One region of the Microbacterium terrisoli genome, then DNA from elsewhere that is predicted to be linked to it. Evidence: predicted binding sites of a transcription regulator. Region 1 holds the regulator's gene; each other region holds the start of a gene.
What was found. Region 1 encodes LexA, which represses DNA repair genes until DNA is damaged. Its sites were predicted from a motif close to TCGAACANNTGTTCGA; they were not measured.
Positions count from the first base shown of each region.

Region 1 (5,339 bases):
GGTACGGCAGCCGCACCAGCCGCAGAGCGTCGATCAGCGCGGGGTCGGCGGCCAGATACCCGACGCGCGCGCCGGCGAAGGCGAACGCCTTGCTCATCGTGCGCGAAACGACCAGGCGCTCCCGATCGGGCAGCAGCGTCAGCGCGGACTGCTGCTCGCGCGGCGCGAACTCCCAGTACGCCTCGTCCACGATCACGATCCCGCGCGAGCGCGCATAGACCGCATCGATCACCTCGAGCGACAACGGGGTGCCGGTCGGGTTGTTCGGCGAGCAGAGGATGACGACATCCGGATCGGCCTCGGCGACCTGCGCCACCGCGTCGTCGGCAGCGATGGTGAAGTCGTGGGCACGGGTGCCGGCCACCCACTGCGCTCCGGTCCCGCGCGTGAGCAGCGGATACATCGAATATGTCGGCGCGAAGCCGAAGACGGTGCGGCCGGGACCGGCGAAAGCCTGCAGCAGGTGCTGCAGAACCTCGTTCGACCCGTTGCCCGCCCAGATCTGCTCGCGGGTCAGCCCGTGACCGAGGTAGTCCGCGAACCCTTCCCGCAGGTGCGTGAACTCGCGGTCGGGATACCGGTTGACGTCTCGCAGCGCGAACGCGATCGCATCGACGATGTCGTCTGAGACGTCCTTCGGGATCGGATGTGTGTTCTCATTCACATTCAGCGCGACCGGCAACGCGGCCTGCGGGGCGCCGTACGGCGTCATCCCGCGCAGATCGTCACGAACGGGCAGATCTTCCAGGCGAGGACTCACAGCATCCATCGTAGAGTGCCGCGTCCGCACTGCTCTCACCCGTGCCGGCTCTCACCCGTGCCGGCTCCCACCCGTGTCAGCCGCAGACGCCGGCCTCGCGCCTCACGACGCCGGCACGTACTGCGCGGGGATCGCGATGCGCTCCCCCGGCTGGAGCGCGACGCCGTCCAGGGCGTTCAGCCGCACGATCGCGTCGACCACGTCACGAGGATCCGAACGGGGCGCGACCTCTTGCGCGATCGACCACAGCGTGTCGCCGGCCTGGACCGACACCGTGGAGAACGTTCCCGCCGGAGCCCCGGCATCCTTCGACGCCAACGCCGCTCCGCCGCCGATCACCGCCATCGCGATCGCCCCCGCGACCGGAATCGCCACGATCGCTGCAAGGACACGACGACCACGCAGCGTCAACCGCAACCGCGTGGTGGGTGCCGGGTGCGAAACCAGTGAGATGCCGGACATTGGTCCTCCTGTTCGGACGAGAAGTTCGGGGGCCGCACTCGGCCGGGAGCGTGGCCCCCGAATCTCTCTTCCAAAGTTATCTTCGATTCAGTACACTGTCAACAGGGATCCGGATCGGAGATGTTTCAAGCCGACACGCCCGCAGGCTGGCCCTCGTTCGTCTTCGGACCGGATACCGTTTCGATGAGGACACCCCATCACCAACCTCCGACATTCGAAGACGCTGCCCCGGGTGGCAGGACGGGAGCTGACATGACCGATGCGAACCAGCGCGGCGAGAACCACGCCGCCGCGGCAGGCGACACCAAGCCGCGACGTCAGACGCGACGCCGAAAGAGCCTGAGCGACAAGCAGCTGGCCATCCTCGAGGTCATCGCCCAGTCGATCACCCGCTACGGCTACCCGCCCAGCATGCGCGAGATCGGCGACGCGGTCGGTCTCAAGTCGCTCTCCAGCGTCACGCATCAGCTCAATCAGCTCGAACTCAGCGGCTATCTGCGCCGGGATGCGGGCAAGACCCGCGCGATGGAGATCCTGATCGACCTGCCTGGCACGTCTGCAGAGAACCCCGCAGACACCGCCCCCGCGGTCGGCGACGCGGCGCTGGTGCCGCTGGTGGGTCACATCGCGGCCGGCGTGCCGATCACCGCCGAGCAGCAGGTCGAAGAGATCTTCCCCCTGCCGCGTCAGCTCGTGGGCAAGGGCGAGCTGTTCATGCTCAAGGTGCAGGGCGAGTCGATGATCGACGCCGCCATCTGCGACGGCGACTGGGTGGTGGTGCGCGCGCAGAACACTGCGGCCAACGGTGAGATCGTGGCGGCGATGCTCGACGGCGAAGCGACGGTCAAGACCTTCCGCCAGCGCGACGGACACACGTGGCTGCTCCCCCGCAACTCGGCCTTCGAACCGATCCTGGGTGACGAGTCCGTGGTGCTGGGCAAGGTGGTGGCGGTGCTTCGCGCCGTCTGAGCCGCAGAGTCCGACAGAGGCCCGACCGGTGTCGACCGGTCGGGCCTCTGTCAGTGTGACGGGGTCTGCCTCAGATCACCGTCAGCGCCTCGTGGGCGGCGCGCACCCGCTGCGTCGCCTCGACGAGGTTGCGCAGTGACGAGACCGTCTCGGGGTAGGCGCGGGTCTTCAGCCCGCAGTCGGGGTTGGCCCAGAGCTGTCGCAGTGGCAGGTCGGCGGCGGCCTGCGCGAGCAGTCGCGCCATCTCGTCGACCGACGGCACGCGCGGGGAGTGGATGTCGTAGACGCCCGGGCCGATGCCGTGGGCGAATCCCGACGAGGCGATGTCGGCGACCACCTCACCGCGACTGCGGGCTGCCTCGATCGAGGTGACGTCGGCATCCAGCCCGGCGATCGCGTCGATCACGACGGCGAACTCGGAGTAGCACAGGTGCGTGTGCACCTGCGTGGCCACGCCCGCGCCGCCGGTGGCCAACCGGAACGATCCGACCGACCAGTCGAGATACGACGACTGGTCGGCGTGCTTGAGCGGCAGCAGTTCGCGCAGCGCCGGCTCGTCGACCTGCACGATGCCGATGCCCGCCGCCTCGAGATCGGCGATCTCATCGCGCAGCGCGAGCGCCACCTGGTTCGCCGTCTCGGCCAGCGGCTGGTCGTCGCGCACGAACGACCACGCGAGGATCGTGACCGGACCGGTCAGCATCCCCTTCACAGGCTTGTCGGTCAGCGACTGGGCGAACTGCGACCAGGCCACCGTGATGGGAGCCGGTCGCGACACGTCGCCCCACAGGATCGACGGTCGCGTCGCACGCGATCCGTACGACTGCACCCAGCCATTGCGGGTGACCGCGAACCCGTCCAGGTACTCGGCGAAGTACTGCACCATGTCGTTGCGCTCGGGTTCGCCGTGCACGAGCACGTCCAGTCCGAGCTCTTCCTGCAGCCCGATCACCGTCGTGATCTCCAGGCGCAGCACGTCTTCATAGTCCGACGTGCTCAGCTCGCCCCGGTCGTGCGCGGCGCGGGCACGGCGGATCTCCGCAGTCTGCGGGAATGAGCCGATCGTGGTGGTGGGCAGCAGCGGCAGCGCGAGCGCGGCATCCTGCGCGGCCGCACGCTGGGCATAGTCCGCGCGGGTGAACGCGCCCGGCGTCAGCGCCGCCTGGCGCTCGCGCACGGCGTCGTCGCGCACTCCCGGCGCACGCCGGCGGTCGGCCAGAGCGGTGGATGCCGCGGCCACCTCGTCGTCGATCGCGTCGCGCCCGTGCACCAGGCCGGTGGCCAGCGTCGCGATCTGCCCGACCTTCTGGTCGGCGAAGGCGAGCCACGACGCGAGCCTCGGGTCGAGGTCGGGCTCGTCGCCCACGTCGTGCGGCACGTGCTGCAGCGAGGTGGTCGTGCCGACGGCGACACCGCGCGCCGGCAGCTGCCGCAGTCGCTCCAGCTTCAGCCACGCCGCCTCCAGGTCGCCGCGCCAGATGTTGCGCCCGTCGATGACGCCACCCACCAGCACTTTGTCGGCAAGGCCGGGAACCGCCACCGGAACCTCGCCGCGCACCAGGTCCAGCGCGATGGCCTCGATCGGTGCGGCAGCCAGCGCCGCCCACGCCGGGAACGACAGCTGCGCATAGCCGGCCGCCACCACGATCTGCGGGCGATCACCCGCCCCGCCCAGCACCGTGTAGGCACGCTCGGCTGCCGCCGCCAGCTCCGCGGCTCCCACCGGCAGGCTCTCACTGACCAGCGCCGGCTCGTCCAGCTGCACCCAGTCGGCCCCGGCGGCGCGCAGCGCCGACAGCAGCCGCACATACACCGGCAGCACGTCATCGAGCCGCGACAGCGGCGAGAAGCCCTCGGGCGCGGCATCCGACGCCTTCGACAGGGCCAGCAGCGTCACCGGGCCGACGAGGACCGGACGGCTGGTCACACCGTCCGCACGCGCTTCGGCCACCTCGCGCGCCAGCCGGTCGCTCGAGAGGGCGAACAGCGTCTCGGGGCCGATTTCGGGCACCAGGTAGTGGTAGTTCGTGTCGAACCACTTCGTCATCTCCAGCGGCGCCTTCGCGCCCTGGCCGCGGGCGGCGGTGAAGTACGCGCGCAGCCCGATCGTCCCGTCCGCCTCGCGCAGCTGTGCGAACCGCTCGGGAAGGGCTCCGACGGCGGTCGCGGCATCCAGCACCTGGTCATAGAACGAGAACGATTCGGGGATCGACGAATCGTCTGCGCCGAGGCCCAGCTCGCGCAGGCGGGTGCGGGTGGTTCGGCGAAGCTCGGCCGCGATGCGCTCGAGTTCGTCGGCGTCGATGCGGCCGGCCCAGTGCGCTTCGAGGGCGCGCTTGAGCTCGCGGTGGCGGCCGATGCGGGGGTAGCCGAGAATGGTCCCGGCGGGGAATGCGGTGGTCATCGTGCGATCTCCTTGTCGGTGGTGGTGCGGTCGGTGGTGGTGCGATCGGTGGTGGTGAGGATGCCGGCCTCGCGCAGGACCGCGAGAACCGTGTCGTGGCTGTTGAACGCGTACAGGTGCACGCCGGGAGCGCCGGCGGCGACCACGTCGGCGGCCAGTCGCGCGGCGTAGCCGATGCCGAACGCGCGCTGGGCCTCGGCATCGGGCTCGATCTGCAGCGCGATCTCGAGCTCGGCCGGCACCTGCTCGCCGGTGAGCTCGAGCACCCGATGCAGGCGCGCGGGTGAAGTGATCGGCATGATGCCGGGCAGGATCGGGATCACCACCCCGGCCGTGCGGCAGCGGTCGAGGAAGCCGAGGTAGTCGTCCGCGTGGAAGAACAGCTGCGTGATCGCGAACGTCGCCCCGGCTGCCTGCTTGGCCAGCAGCGCGTCGATGTGCTGGCGCGCATGGCGTGAACGCGGGTGCCCGTTCGGGAAGGCCGCCACGGCGATCTCGACGCCTTCGCGGCGGTCCACGCGCGCAGCCCCGGGCAGTCCCGGAATGCCCGACTCGACGTACGGTGTCCGCTCGGCCTGCACCCGGTCGATCAGCTGCACGAGCTGGGCCGCGCTCTCGAGGTCGCCGAGGAACACGTCGTCCTCGTCGAGGCCCGAGGGCGGGTCGCCCCGCAGGGCGAGGAAGCTGCCGATGCCGGCGTCGAGGAACTCGCGGATCAGGGCCGCCGCCCCGGCGTAGGTGTTG
Region 1 covers NZ_CP133019.1:2,348,165-2,353,503, forward strand. The annotation lists gene QU603_RS10550 (histidinol-phosphate transaminase) at 1-769, opposite strand, end outside; gene QU603_RS10555 (LysM peptidoglycan-binding domain-containing protein) at 863-1,222, opposite strand; gene lexA (transcriptional repressor LexA) at 1,475-2,191, shown strand; gene metE (5-methyltetrahydropteroyltriglutamate--homocysteine S-methyltransferase) at 2,262-4,595, opposite strand; gene QU603_RS10570 (methylenetetrahydrofolate reductase) at 4,592-5,339, opposite strand, start outside.

Region 2 (5,339 bases), 1.6 Mb from region 1:
CGCTACCGCTGGTGCTACGGCACGCTGCAGGCGATGTGGAAGCATCGCGGCGCGGTGGTGCAGGGCGGGCGGGCCGGCAAGCTCGGCCGACGCGGACTGGGCTACCTTCTCGTGCTGCAGGTGCTGCTGCCCCTGTTCGCGCCGGTCGTGGATCTGTTCGCCGTGTACGGCCTGATCTTCCTCGACCCGGTGCGCATCGCCGGAGTGTGGCTCGGATTCCTCGCGCTGCAGATGGTGATGGCCGCCTATGCCCTTGCCTTGGATCGCGAATCGATGCGTGCGCTGTGGGTGCTGCCCCTGCAGCAGTTCGTCTACCGCCAGCTGATGTATCTGGTCGTGATCCAGTCCGTCTTCACGGCGATCGTGGGCACGCGTCTGCGGTGGCACCGCATGGAACGGTACGGCTCGCTGCGGGTACCGCAGTCCGACCACGCGCTGGCCTCGACGCCTCGGTAGCGTTCGGACCGAGGCTGCCTTCGGGCCTGTGGCTCGGTGCATCCACGAGGTGCGGCCGTTTCGGCGCGGTTACGGGTAAGAATGGAGGCCCTGATCATTGCGCAGGGGGGGCACCATGGGCACGGAGCATCTGGCGATCGTTTGGAATCCGTCCAAGACCGAACGAGCCGACCTCGAGCAGGCGCTGCAAGAGGCCTCTGCGACTGGTGCGGCTCCTGCGCGGGTCTCGTGGTGGGAGACCACCGAGGACGACCCGGGGCAGGGCGCTGCGGCGGCAGCGATGGATGCCGGTGCCGAGGTGATCGCCGCCGCCGGTGGTGACGGGACCGTGCGGGCGGTCGCTGAGCAGGTGGCGCAGAAGACGGATGCGCCGGTGCTGGGGATCATTCCGCTCGGCACGGGCAACCTGCTCGCGCGCAACCTCGACGTGCCGCTCGGTGATCTGCCCGCCGCCTTCGCGCGGGTGCTCGCCGCTGATGCCCGACCGATCGACCTCGGGTGGGCTGAGATCGCGCTGCAGGAAGGCACGCGTCGCGATGCGTTCGCGGTGATGGCCGGTTTCGGAGTCGATGCGCACATGATCGTCGAGACCGACGACGATCTGAAAGACAAGGCGGGATGGCTCGCCTATGTCGAGTCACTGGGACGCGCCGTGTCGGCGAGCGAGGTCATCGACGTGAAGATCGCGGCCGACGGCGAGCCGGCGCGCACCGAGCGTGCGCACACGGTGCTGGTCGGCAACTGCGGCACTCTGCAGGGAGGCATGGTGCTGCTGCCGGATGCTGATCCGTCTGACGGAGAACTCGACATGCTGCTGCTCAGTGCCGACGGTGCTGCCGGATGGATCGACACGCTGCGCACGATGGTGTGGGACAACGGCGTCAAACGCCTCATCGCGCCGGGCGGACGTGCCGAGAGCAGCGACACCGTCGCTCACCGGCGGGTCACCACGCTGAGGTTGGCACTGACCGAGCCGCGCGTGTTCGAGATCGACGGCGAAGACGTCGGCGAGACCACGAATGTGGACATCACTGTGCAGCGCGGCGCCGTTCGCATCTGCTGATCGCCGGTCGAACGACGTCGGTCAGTAGGGTGCGGGGTTGTCGGCGAGTTGTTGTGCGAACTGGTGTTTCAGGTGCGGGTCAGGGTCGATCAGCTGTACCGGGGTGAATCTGACGGTCCCGGGTGGTCTGGTGGTGTGGACGCGTCGGGTGGGGGCGGTGAACCGGAGGATCCCACCGGGGAGTTGCTCGACCGACCAGTCGGTGTCGTGTTTGACGGTGTGATGCCTCTTGCAGAAGTGTTCCAGGTTGCACAGGCACGTCGGCCCGCCCTGCGCGTACGGGATGGTGTGGTCGATATCGCAGGTTTGGGCGGGGCGGCGGCAGCCGGGGAACCGGCAGTGCCGGTCCCGGACCTGCAGGAACAGTTTCTGTGTCTTACTGGGTCGGTACCGGTCCACGCTGATCGGGATGCCGGAGCACGGGTCGGTGAACACCCGCACCCATGTTTTCGCGAGCCCGGCAAGGTGTCGGGCGGTGTCGGTATCGATGGGTCCGAACCCGTCCACCGCGGCCCCGCCGACCGTGGCCCCGGCAAGGGTGGCGGCAGGGATCGTCACGTGCACGGTCGGGACGATGCTGTTGACCGCGTCTCTGCCCGCGTCGGTGGTGCCGTGCCCGTGCGTGTTCCCGGTCAGCAGCAGGTCGCAGAACACGTCGGCCATGATCTGCGTGTGCGTGCGCTCATCGAACACCACAGCATCCGCATCCACATCCTCGCCATCGACGCTGGCTTCGCTGGCGGCGGCTTCGGTAGTACCGGCGCCCGCAGCTTCGGCGCCATCAGCCTTGGCCGCAGCGTCAGCCGTGGCCGCGGCGTCCGCCGCGGCCTTCTCCGCCACGGCCTTCTCCGCCACGGCCTTCTCCGCCGCGGCCTTCTGCGCCGCAACGTCAGCAGCGGCGGCTTCGGCATCGGCCTTGGCGGTGGTGTTCTGGTCGTGCAGTTCGGTGGCCATCGCCCGGATCCGGTCGATGATGCCCGCACCCTGGGTGGTGGGCACATCCGCGGTGATCCGGGTCAGACCCGGCTCGATCTCCCGGGCGGTGACCTTCCGGCGTGCCACCGCGTCCCGCACCCGCCTCTCGCAGCCTTCCGGGTCCAGGCGCTGCACCAGCCCGGCCAGGGCCGCCTTCAACTGCCCCGGCGTCAGCTCGGCCGCCAGCTCCCGCGCGATCCGCTCGAACTCCGCCCGGATCGTCGCGTTCTCGATCACCGCACCGGCGTCGGCGATCAGCATCGCGTGCTCCCCGGAGAAGACCCCGCAGCTCGCGTCGCACAGGGTCTCATGGAACTGGTGCATCAACGTCCACGCCGAGGACACTTTCCGCGCGACCTGCCATTCGCTGAGCTTGAGCGCGGCACCGATCTCGGCGAACACCTCCCGCATCCCCAACTGCGAAGACCGGGTGATCGCCCCCTCATGGACCGCGGCACGCTCCGCCTCCCGGCGTTCGACGATCCCGGCGACCTGTTCGAAGAAGAACATCTCCGCCGCGAACATCCGCGCCGCCCGCTCCCGCGACGCGGTCAGATCACCCACCAACTCATCCAACTCCACCAGCACCGGAGACAAGCCGGCGTCCATCAGCATTGACATGAGCGGCTCCCTCCCGGATGATCGATACCACCAATACTATCGAATATCTGTACCCATAGTCAAGAGAAGTTGCGTTCCATGGTGCGACTGATTCACGGCGTGTGGGCTAGACCACAGCCCTCAGAACGATCGATGCCTAGAAGCACTCGACATTCGTCTATATCATCGAGCATGAGATCAGCAACCGCCGCCGGCATCGTGCCGCGTTCTAAGGTCGATCCATGACCCTATGGATCTGTGCGACCTGCGCGGTGGAACATCCCGACACCGCCGAACCGCCGACGGAGTGCGCGATCTGCGCCGACGAACGGCAGTGGGTGCCGCGCAGTGGCCAGAAGTGGACGACGTTCGGCGACCTGCGCGCCGCCGGCGTTCGTGTGGAGTTGCACGAGGTCGAACCGGGCCTGGTGGCGATCACGAGCACACCGTCGGTGGGCATAGGCCAGCAGTGCATGCTCGTGCAGACCCCCGCGGGAAACCTGATGTTCGATCCGATCGGGTACGTGGACGACGAGGCCGCTGCACGGGTGCTCTCCTTCGGACCAGTGCTCGGCATCGCGGCCAGCCATCCGCACATGTACGGTGCGCAGGTCTCCTGGTCACGCGCGCTGGGCGACGTACCGGTGTTCGTCAACGAGGCCGATGCGGCCTGGGTGCAGCGGCCGGATGCCGTGATCCAGCACTTCACCGGAACGCTCGAGGTCGCGCCGGGGCTCTCGCTGCACACGCTGGGCGGCCACTTCCCCGGCAGCACCGCTGCGCTGTGGAGCGACGGCGCCGGTGGCCGGGGCGTGCTGCTGGCGGGCGACGCGATCTTTCCGAACCCGAACGGCCGATGGGTCTCGTTCCTGCGCAGCTACCCGAACATGCTGCCGCTGTCGGCGGCGACCGTCGAACGGGTCGTGTCGCGTGCGTCGACGCTGCGGTTCGACCGTCTCTACAACAACTTCGGACGGTGCGTTCCGGATGACGCGGCGGCGGTCGTGCGTTCCTCAGCGGATCGCTACATCGCGTGGGTGCGCGGCGATCACGACGATCTGACATAGGGAGGGGTGGGATGCCGCGCCCCGGCATGGCGATGGGCCGGCCGCGGCATCCCACTTCCGCTCGCCCCAATATCCGTGAGTTCACGGATCCGCCGACGCGGACGGCGTGCGATGCTGTCGGCGTGCGCATCGAGATCGTCGTGGACGGCACAGACCCGCCTGCTGGGCAGGTGCTGCACGATCACGCCGCCGTGCCGTTCCGCGGCTGGATCGATCTGCTAGCCGTTCTGTCGGGGGTGCTCGAGCCGGCGAGAGACGAAGACGGCGACCTCGGTGCGCGAACGCAGCCCGAGCTTGGTGAGGACGTTTGACACATGGGTCTCGATCGTCCGTCGCGAGACACCGAGACGTTCGGCGATCTCGGGGTTGGTGGCGCCGGTGGCGACGTGACCCGCGACGCGCTCCTCGGTGCGCGTGAGCGCTTCCCACCCCGACGTCGGCCGGACACGAGATGCCGTGCGCACCGCGACACCCGCCCGCCGGAACGCGGCGCGGGCGCGGATGACCTCGTGATCGGCTCCGACCTCGGTGTAGCCGCGAAGGGATGCCTCGGCCAGCGTGCGCGCGTCGTGCGCAGTGGTCCGCGCCCGCGCCGCCAGTTCGGCGACACGCGCGTGCTGCAGGCGGCGGGGAGTGGCAGCGAGCAACCGCTCGGCTTCGACGAGGTCGGCCGCGTCGTCGCGCGACACGCCCCGCACGGCAAGGGCGGTGGCTCGCAGATGCGCGACGGACGGGTTGCGGTCTGCGACCGCCCAGACGACATCATCGATTTCGTGCGCGCGCTCGACCGCGCGCCGGCGTGCCGACGGATGCTGGTCGGCGACCTTTCGGGCCAACACGACCAATTCGAGGCCGATCTGAGTCGAGTCGATGCGCATGTCGGTGGGTTGGAACTCCTCCCAGCCCTGCCACAGCGCCTCGAACGTGGCGGCGCTGTCGCCCTCGGCGCGGTGCCGAAGGCTGCGGCCCAGCCAGATCCACGATCTGCCGCGACCGCCCCACACCGCCCACTCGGGCACCGGGTCCAGGCCGACCGAGAGGTCGAAGGCGGCGGCCGCGCCGTGTCGATAGGCCATCACCACCGCTCGAAGGCCATGGATGGGCGCATCCAGACGGACGTCCATCGACGTGACCAGAGCGCGATGCGCCTCCATCTCAGCGGCGACGTCGGGCAGGAT
Region 2 covers NZ_CP133019.1:343,062-348,400, forward strand. The annotation lists gene QU603_RS01520 (bifunctional polysaccharide deacetylase/glycosyltransferase family 2 protein) at 1-456, shown strand, start outside; gene QU603_RS01525 (diacylglycerol/lipid kinase family protein) at 572-1,519, shown strand; gene QU603_RS01530 (HNH endonuclease signature motif containing protein) at 1,541-3,109, opposite strand; gene QU603_RS01535 (MBL fold metallo-hydrolase) at 3,337-4,161, shown strand; gene QU603_RS01540 (helix-turn-helix transcriptional regulator) at 4,380-5,339, opposite strand, start outside.
Region 2: QU603_RS01530 (HNH endonuclease signature motif containing protein) is a predicted target of LexA. The motif match lies at 3,155-3,170, and genes of this name have one in related genera.

Region 3 (5,339 bases), 160 kb from region 1:
GTTCGTGCTGGGCGCACAAGAGGCGGTGAAGCTCATGGACGACGGCGGGCGGATCGTCGCGGTCTCCAGCTACGGAAGCATGCGCGCGTTCGCGACGTATGCGGCCCTCGGGTCGTACAAGGCGGCGATCGAGTCGTTCGTGCGGTTCATGGCGGTGGAGTTCGCCGGCTATGGCATCACCGTCAACGGCGTGAACGGCGGGCTGATCGACTCCGACTCCCTGGAGTACTTCTACTCGATGCCCGGGATGGCGCCGATGCAGAAGGTCATCGACGCGATTCCGCTGGGGCGGCCGGGAACGGTGGACGACATGGCCGACGCCATCGACTTCCTGCTGTCGAGGCGTGCGGGCTACATCACCGGGCACACCATCGTCGTCGACGGGGGCATGACCGTGGCAGCACCTCCGTACTGGCACGACACGACCGACCCGCTGGGGCTGCCGCCGCGCCCGACCAGGGGATAGCCGTTGTCAGGTCAGGGCCAGGGTATGGGCGCTGCGCCGGTGAGACACCCGTCGGCGCGATACCCGACGGTGCAGACGCCGGTGCGCATCGGCGCGCTCACACTGCCGCATCGGGTGCTGATGGGTTCGATGCACCTGAACCGCGAGACCGGCGACCCGGCGGCCCTGGCAGCCTTCTACGCCGAGCGGGTGCGCGGCGGGGCCGCACTGATCGTCACCGGCGGGGTCGCGGTCAGCCGGGTCGGTGCGGGAAACGCGGGCTACAGTCTGGCAGGCGACCCCGCGCACGCAGCGTCCTGGCGTGTCGTGGTGGATGCCGTCCACCGTGCCGGCGGGCTCATCGCGATGCAGCTGTTCCACGCCGGCCGGTACGCGTTCACCTCGTCGTTCGGTCTGACTCCGGTGGCGCCGTCGGCGGTGCACAGCCGGTTCTCGGGCGCGACCCCGGTGGCGCTGGACGAAGACGGCATCGCCGCGACCATCGCCGATTTCGCCGCCGCCGCACGCATGGCCGTGGAGGTGGGCTTCGACGGTGTGGAGGTGATGGCCTCGGAAGGCTATCTGCTCAACCAGTTCGCGTCACCGGTGACGAACCTGCGCGACGACGAGTGGGGCGGCGACGCCGTGCGTCGGCAGGCCTTTCCTGTCGCGGTGGTGCGGGCCGTGCGCGAGGCGGCGGCGGGCGCGCCGATGCTCGTGCGCATCTCGGGCGCAGACCTGGTCGAGGGGTCCTCGACGCCCGATGAGGTCGACGCGCTGGCGCTGTCGCTGGTGAAGGCGGGGGCGGATGCGATCGACGTGGGCATCGGCTGGCACGAAGCTGCGGTGCCAACGGTGCAGACGCTGGTGCCGCACGGGGCTTTCACCTCGGTGGCGGGACGAATCCGCGGGGCGCTGGCGGCTGCGGCGGCCACCGTGCCGATCGTTGCGGCCGGTCGCATCAACACGCTGGCCCAGGCCGAGCAGGTGCTGGCGACGGGCGAGGCGGATCTGGTCTCGATGGCCCGGCCGTTCCTGGCCGATCCGCACATCGTGGCCGTCTCGTTCGCCGGCCGAGCGGCAGAGGTCACTCCGTGCATCGCGTGCGACGAAGCGTGCATCGACCGTTCGTTCGGGCTGGAGCCGGTCTCGTGCACGGTCAATCCGCGTGCCGGCCGTGAGCTCGAATTTCCCCTCGTGCCGGAGCGCCCCCGTGAGGGCGAGGGAGGTGCTGCGGGCGGCGGCAGCGGTGCGGACGGAGCCCTGGCGCCGCGCATCGCCGTCGTGGGGGCGGGACCTGCGGGGATGGAAGCGGCGCGTGCGGCGGCGTTCGCCGGTGCCCGGGTCACGCTGTTCGAGGCCGGCGAGGTGATCGGCGGTCAGTTCCTGCTGGCCGGCGCCGTGCCGGGCAAGAGTGATTTCGCCGAGTGCGCGCGATCGTTCGCGCGCGCGCTGGACCGCCTGGGCGTGGAGGTGCGCACGGGTCGCACGGCGACCGTGGACGATCTCGCGGAGTTCGCCCACGTGATCGTGGCCACGGGCGTCACACCGCGCCGGGTCGAGCTGCCGGGCATCGACGGGGCGAACGTGCTCGACTACCCGCAGGCCTTCGCGCAGCTGCTGCACCCGGGCGCGGGGCAGCTGGGCTCGCGCGTCGCGGTGATCGGTGCGGGCGGCATCGCCGTCGACCTGGCGCACCTGCTGGTCGAAGGACCCGATGCCAGGCAGGAGACGGACCGGAAGGAGCGCTTCGAGCGCGAGTACGGGTTGCGCGCCGGCGCGGTGCCGGCGCCGGCGCGGCAGGTGACGATCATGCGGCGCAGCGGACCGATCGGTGCGGGGATGGGAGTGACCACCCGGTGGGCGGCCGTCCAGGCGATCCGCCGGCGCGGGGTGCGCACTCTCACCGACGTGTCGTATCGGGCGATCGAGCCCGACGGAGTGCGCATCGAGGTGAACGGAGCCGAGGAGGTCATCGAGGCCGATGTCGTCGTGGTCGCAGCCGGACAGACCTCACGGACAGAGCTGGCCGCGCAGCTGAGTGCGCGCGGCATCGCCCACACGGTCATCGGCGGCGCGCGCAACACCGCCGGTCTGAACGCGGTCGCCGCGTTCGAAGAGGGACTTCGTGCCGGTGACGCCCTCGCCCGCGGCAGACGGTGACTGTCGAACATAGCGAATGGATAGTGCCGGTTCGGATGTCGGAAGGAGGGTTTATCGTCGTTCTCACGATTGATCATCTAGAACATGTGTTCTAGCATGAAGAAGTGAGGGCGATCATGGGGGCGCAGACAGCCGAGGCGGTGAGCACGGCTTCGAGCACGGTGGTGAGCGAAGTCTCACGACTGCGCGTCCAGCTCGAGCGGGCGCAGGGGCGTCGGCTCGATGCGCCGGTGTTCCCGGTACTCCCTGCCCTATCGTCGCTCCTGCCCGGGGGCGGGCTGCGTGCGGGCGCCGCCTACACTCTCGACGCGTCGATGTCGTTGCTGCTGGCGCTGCTGGCCAAGCCCACGCAAGAGGGCTCCTGGTGTGCCGTGGTGGGCATGCCCGAGCTGGGCGCCGAGGCCGCCGCACAGATGGGAGTCGACCTCGGCCGGCTCGTCCTGGTGCCCGAGCCCGGTCCGCGGTGGCTCGCCGTGGCAGCGACCCTCGCCGACGTGCTTCCCGTGGTCGCGATCCGGCCGACCGGGCGCACCAGCGCCGCCGAGGCATCCCGATTGGCGGCCCGGCTGCGTGACCGCAGCGGGGTGCTGCTCGTGCAGGGGGAGTGGTCGCAGGCCGAGGCGGCACTGGCCGTCGACAGCTCTGAGTGGACGGGTCTGGGAGACGGCCACGGCAACCTCCGGGCGCGCACGGTGACCGTGAGTATGCGCAGCAGGCGCCGGCCGACACCGCGCAGGTCGAGGATGCTGCTGCCGGACGGTTCCGGAGCCGGTGTCAGGATGGGCTCCCGTGCAGGCGGTGCATGGCTCGACGAGAGCGAACGGATGCGGGCGGTGGGGTGAGATGGAGGCCCCGGTGCGCAGCCTGGTGCTGTGGTTTCCCGACTGGCCGGTCACGGCGCTGCTGCGTGACGGTGCGGCCGAATCCGGGCCGATCGCGATCGTGCACGACAACACAGTCGTGGCGTGCTCGGCGTCTGCGCGTGCCGACGGCGTGCGACGCGGGCAGCGCCGTCGTGACGCGCAGTCCCGCTCGCCGCGTCTCGAGGTCATCGCCGCAGATCCCGCCCGCGACCAGCGCGTGTTCTCGCCCGTGGTCACCCGCATCGAGCAGTTCGCCCCGGGGGTGCAGATCATCCGCCCGGGCCTGTGCGCACTGCGCGTGCGGGGTCCCGCACGCTTCTACGGGGGCGAGGTGGCCGCTGCGTGCGAGATCCTCGACATCCTGGCCGAGCAGCAGGATCTGCCGGGCGTGCGCGCGGGGATCGCTGACGGCCCGTTCACCGCGCAACAGGCGGCGCGCGCCACGCGTGACGACGATCCGGTGCGAGTGGTCGAGGCGGGGGGAGCGGCGGCGTTCCTGGCCCCGCTTCCGGTCGCGGTGCTCGAGGACGCCGCGCTCGTGCATCTGCTCTCCCGTCTGGGCGTGCACACGCTCGGCGCGTTCGCGGCGCTCGAGGCCACGCGCGTGCGCGACAGGTTCGGTCCGCACGGCCTGCGCCTGCACGATCTGGCGGCCGGGTCCGACTCGCAGCCGGTGATCGCGCGCACGCCGCCGGCCGAGCTCGACCGCGAAGTCGCGTTCGAACCGGCGCTCGAGGCGACCGAGCAGGTCGCGTTCGGCGTGCGCATCGCCGCCGACGAGTTCATCGCGGGGCTCGGGGCGGTCGACCTGGTGTGCACCGAGCTGCGGATCGAGCTGAGCGGAGAGCGCGGTGAGCGCAGCGAGAGGGTCTGGCTGCACTCGGGCTCCGGCAGCGGGGGCGCATTCGATGCCGCCGCAGTCGTCGACCGGGTGCGCTGGCAGCTGGCCGACGACGCGCAGAACCGGGTGCTGCGCAGCGGGGTCGCGCTCGTGCGGATCGCCCCCGAGGCGGTGGATGCGGCATCCCACCACCAGCCCGCGATCTTCGGTTCGGGACCCGACGATCGGGTGCACCATGCGCTCTCGCGCGTGCAGGCGATGCTCGGGCATCGGGGCGTGCTGACACCGCAGCTCGGCGGCGGCAGGTGGCTCGCCGAGCGCGAAGTGCTCGTGCCGTGGGGCGACCGGGGCATGGGGCAGCAGCCGCGCGACAGGCCGTGGCCGGGCAGCCTGCCGGCGCCGGCGCCGGCGACGGTGTTCCGTCCGCCCCGTGCAGTCGAGGTCGCCGCAGCGGGCGGCGGGCTGGCCGTCGAGGTCGACGAGCGCGGCACGCTCACCGCCGCTCCGGCCGTGCTCACCGAGGGTGGGCGGCGCCGCGAGATCGTGTCGTGGACGGGGCCGTGGACCGTCGATGAGCGCGGGTGGGACGCGCGGCGCGCGCGGCGCGCGCACCGGTTCCAGGTCGTCGACGCCGACCAGGGGGCATGGCTGCTCGTGTGCGAAGACGGCCGATGGAGCGCCGAGGCCCGCTATGACTGACGCGCGAGGGGCACGCTGATGGGGTTCGACAACCCGTCGGTCCCGTGGTCCGAGATCGAGCGGGTGCTCAGCGACCGGCGCAGGCCCAGCCCGGTCCCCGCCGGCGCGGGCGCCGACGACAGCCCGGCCTGGTCGCACAAGCGCGGGCCGTATGTGCCGCCGCCGATCCAGCCCCCGGCCGATGCCGTGCCGTACGCCGAGCTGCACGCGCACTCGTCGTTCTCGTTCCTCGACGGAGCGTCCTCTCCCGAAGAGCTCGTCGAAGAAGCCGAGCGCCTCGGCCTGCACGCCCTGGCGATCACCGACCACGACGGCTTCTACGGCGTCG
Region 3 covers NZ_CP133019.1:2,508,596-2,513,934, reverse strand. The annotation lists gene QU603_RS11280 (SDR family oxidoreductase) at 1-466, shown strand, start outside; gene QU603_RS11275 (oxidoreductase) at 506-2,608, shown strand; gene imuA' (DnaE2-dependent mutagenesis accessory factor ImuA') at 2,713-3,450, shown strand; gene QU603_RS11265 (DNA polymerase Y family protein) at 3,452-5,011, shown strand; gene QU603_RS11260 (error-prone DNA polymerase) at 5,030-5,339, shown strand, end outside.
Region 3: imuA' (DnaE2-dependent mutagenesis accessory factor ImuA') is a predicted target of LexA. The motif match lies at 2,687-2,702, and genes of this name have one in related genera.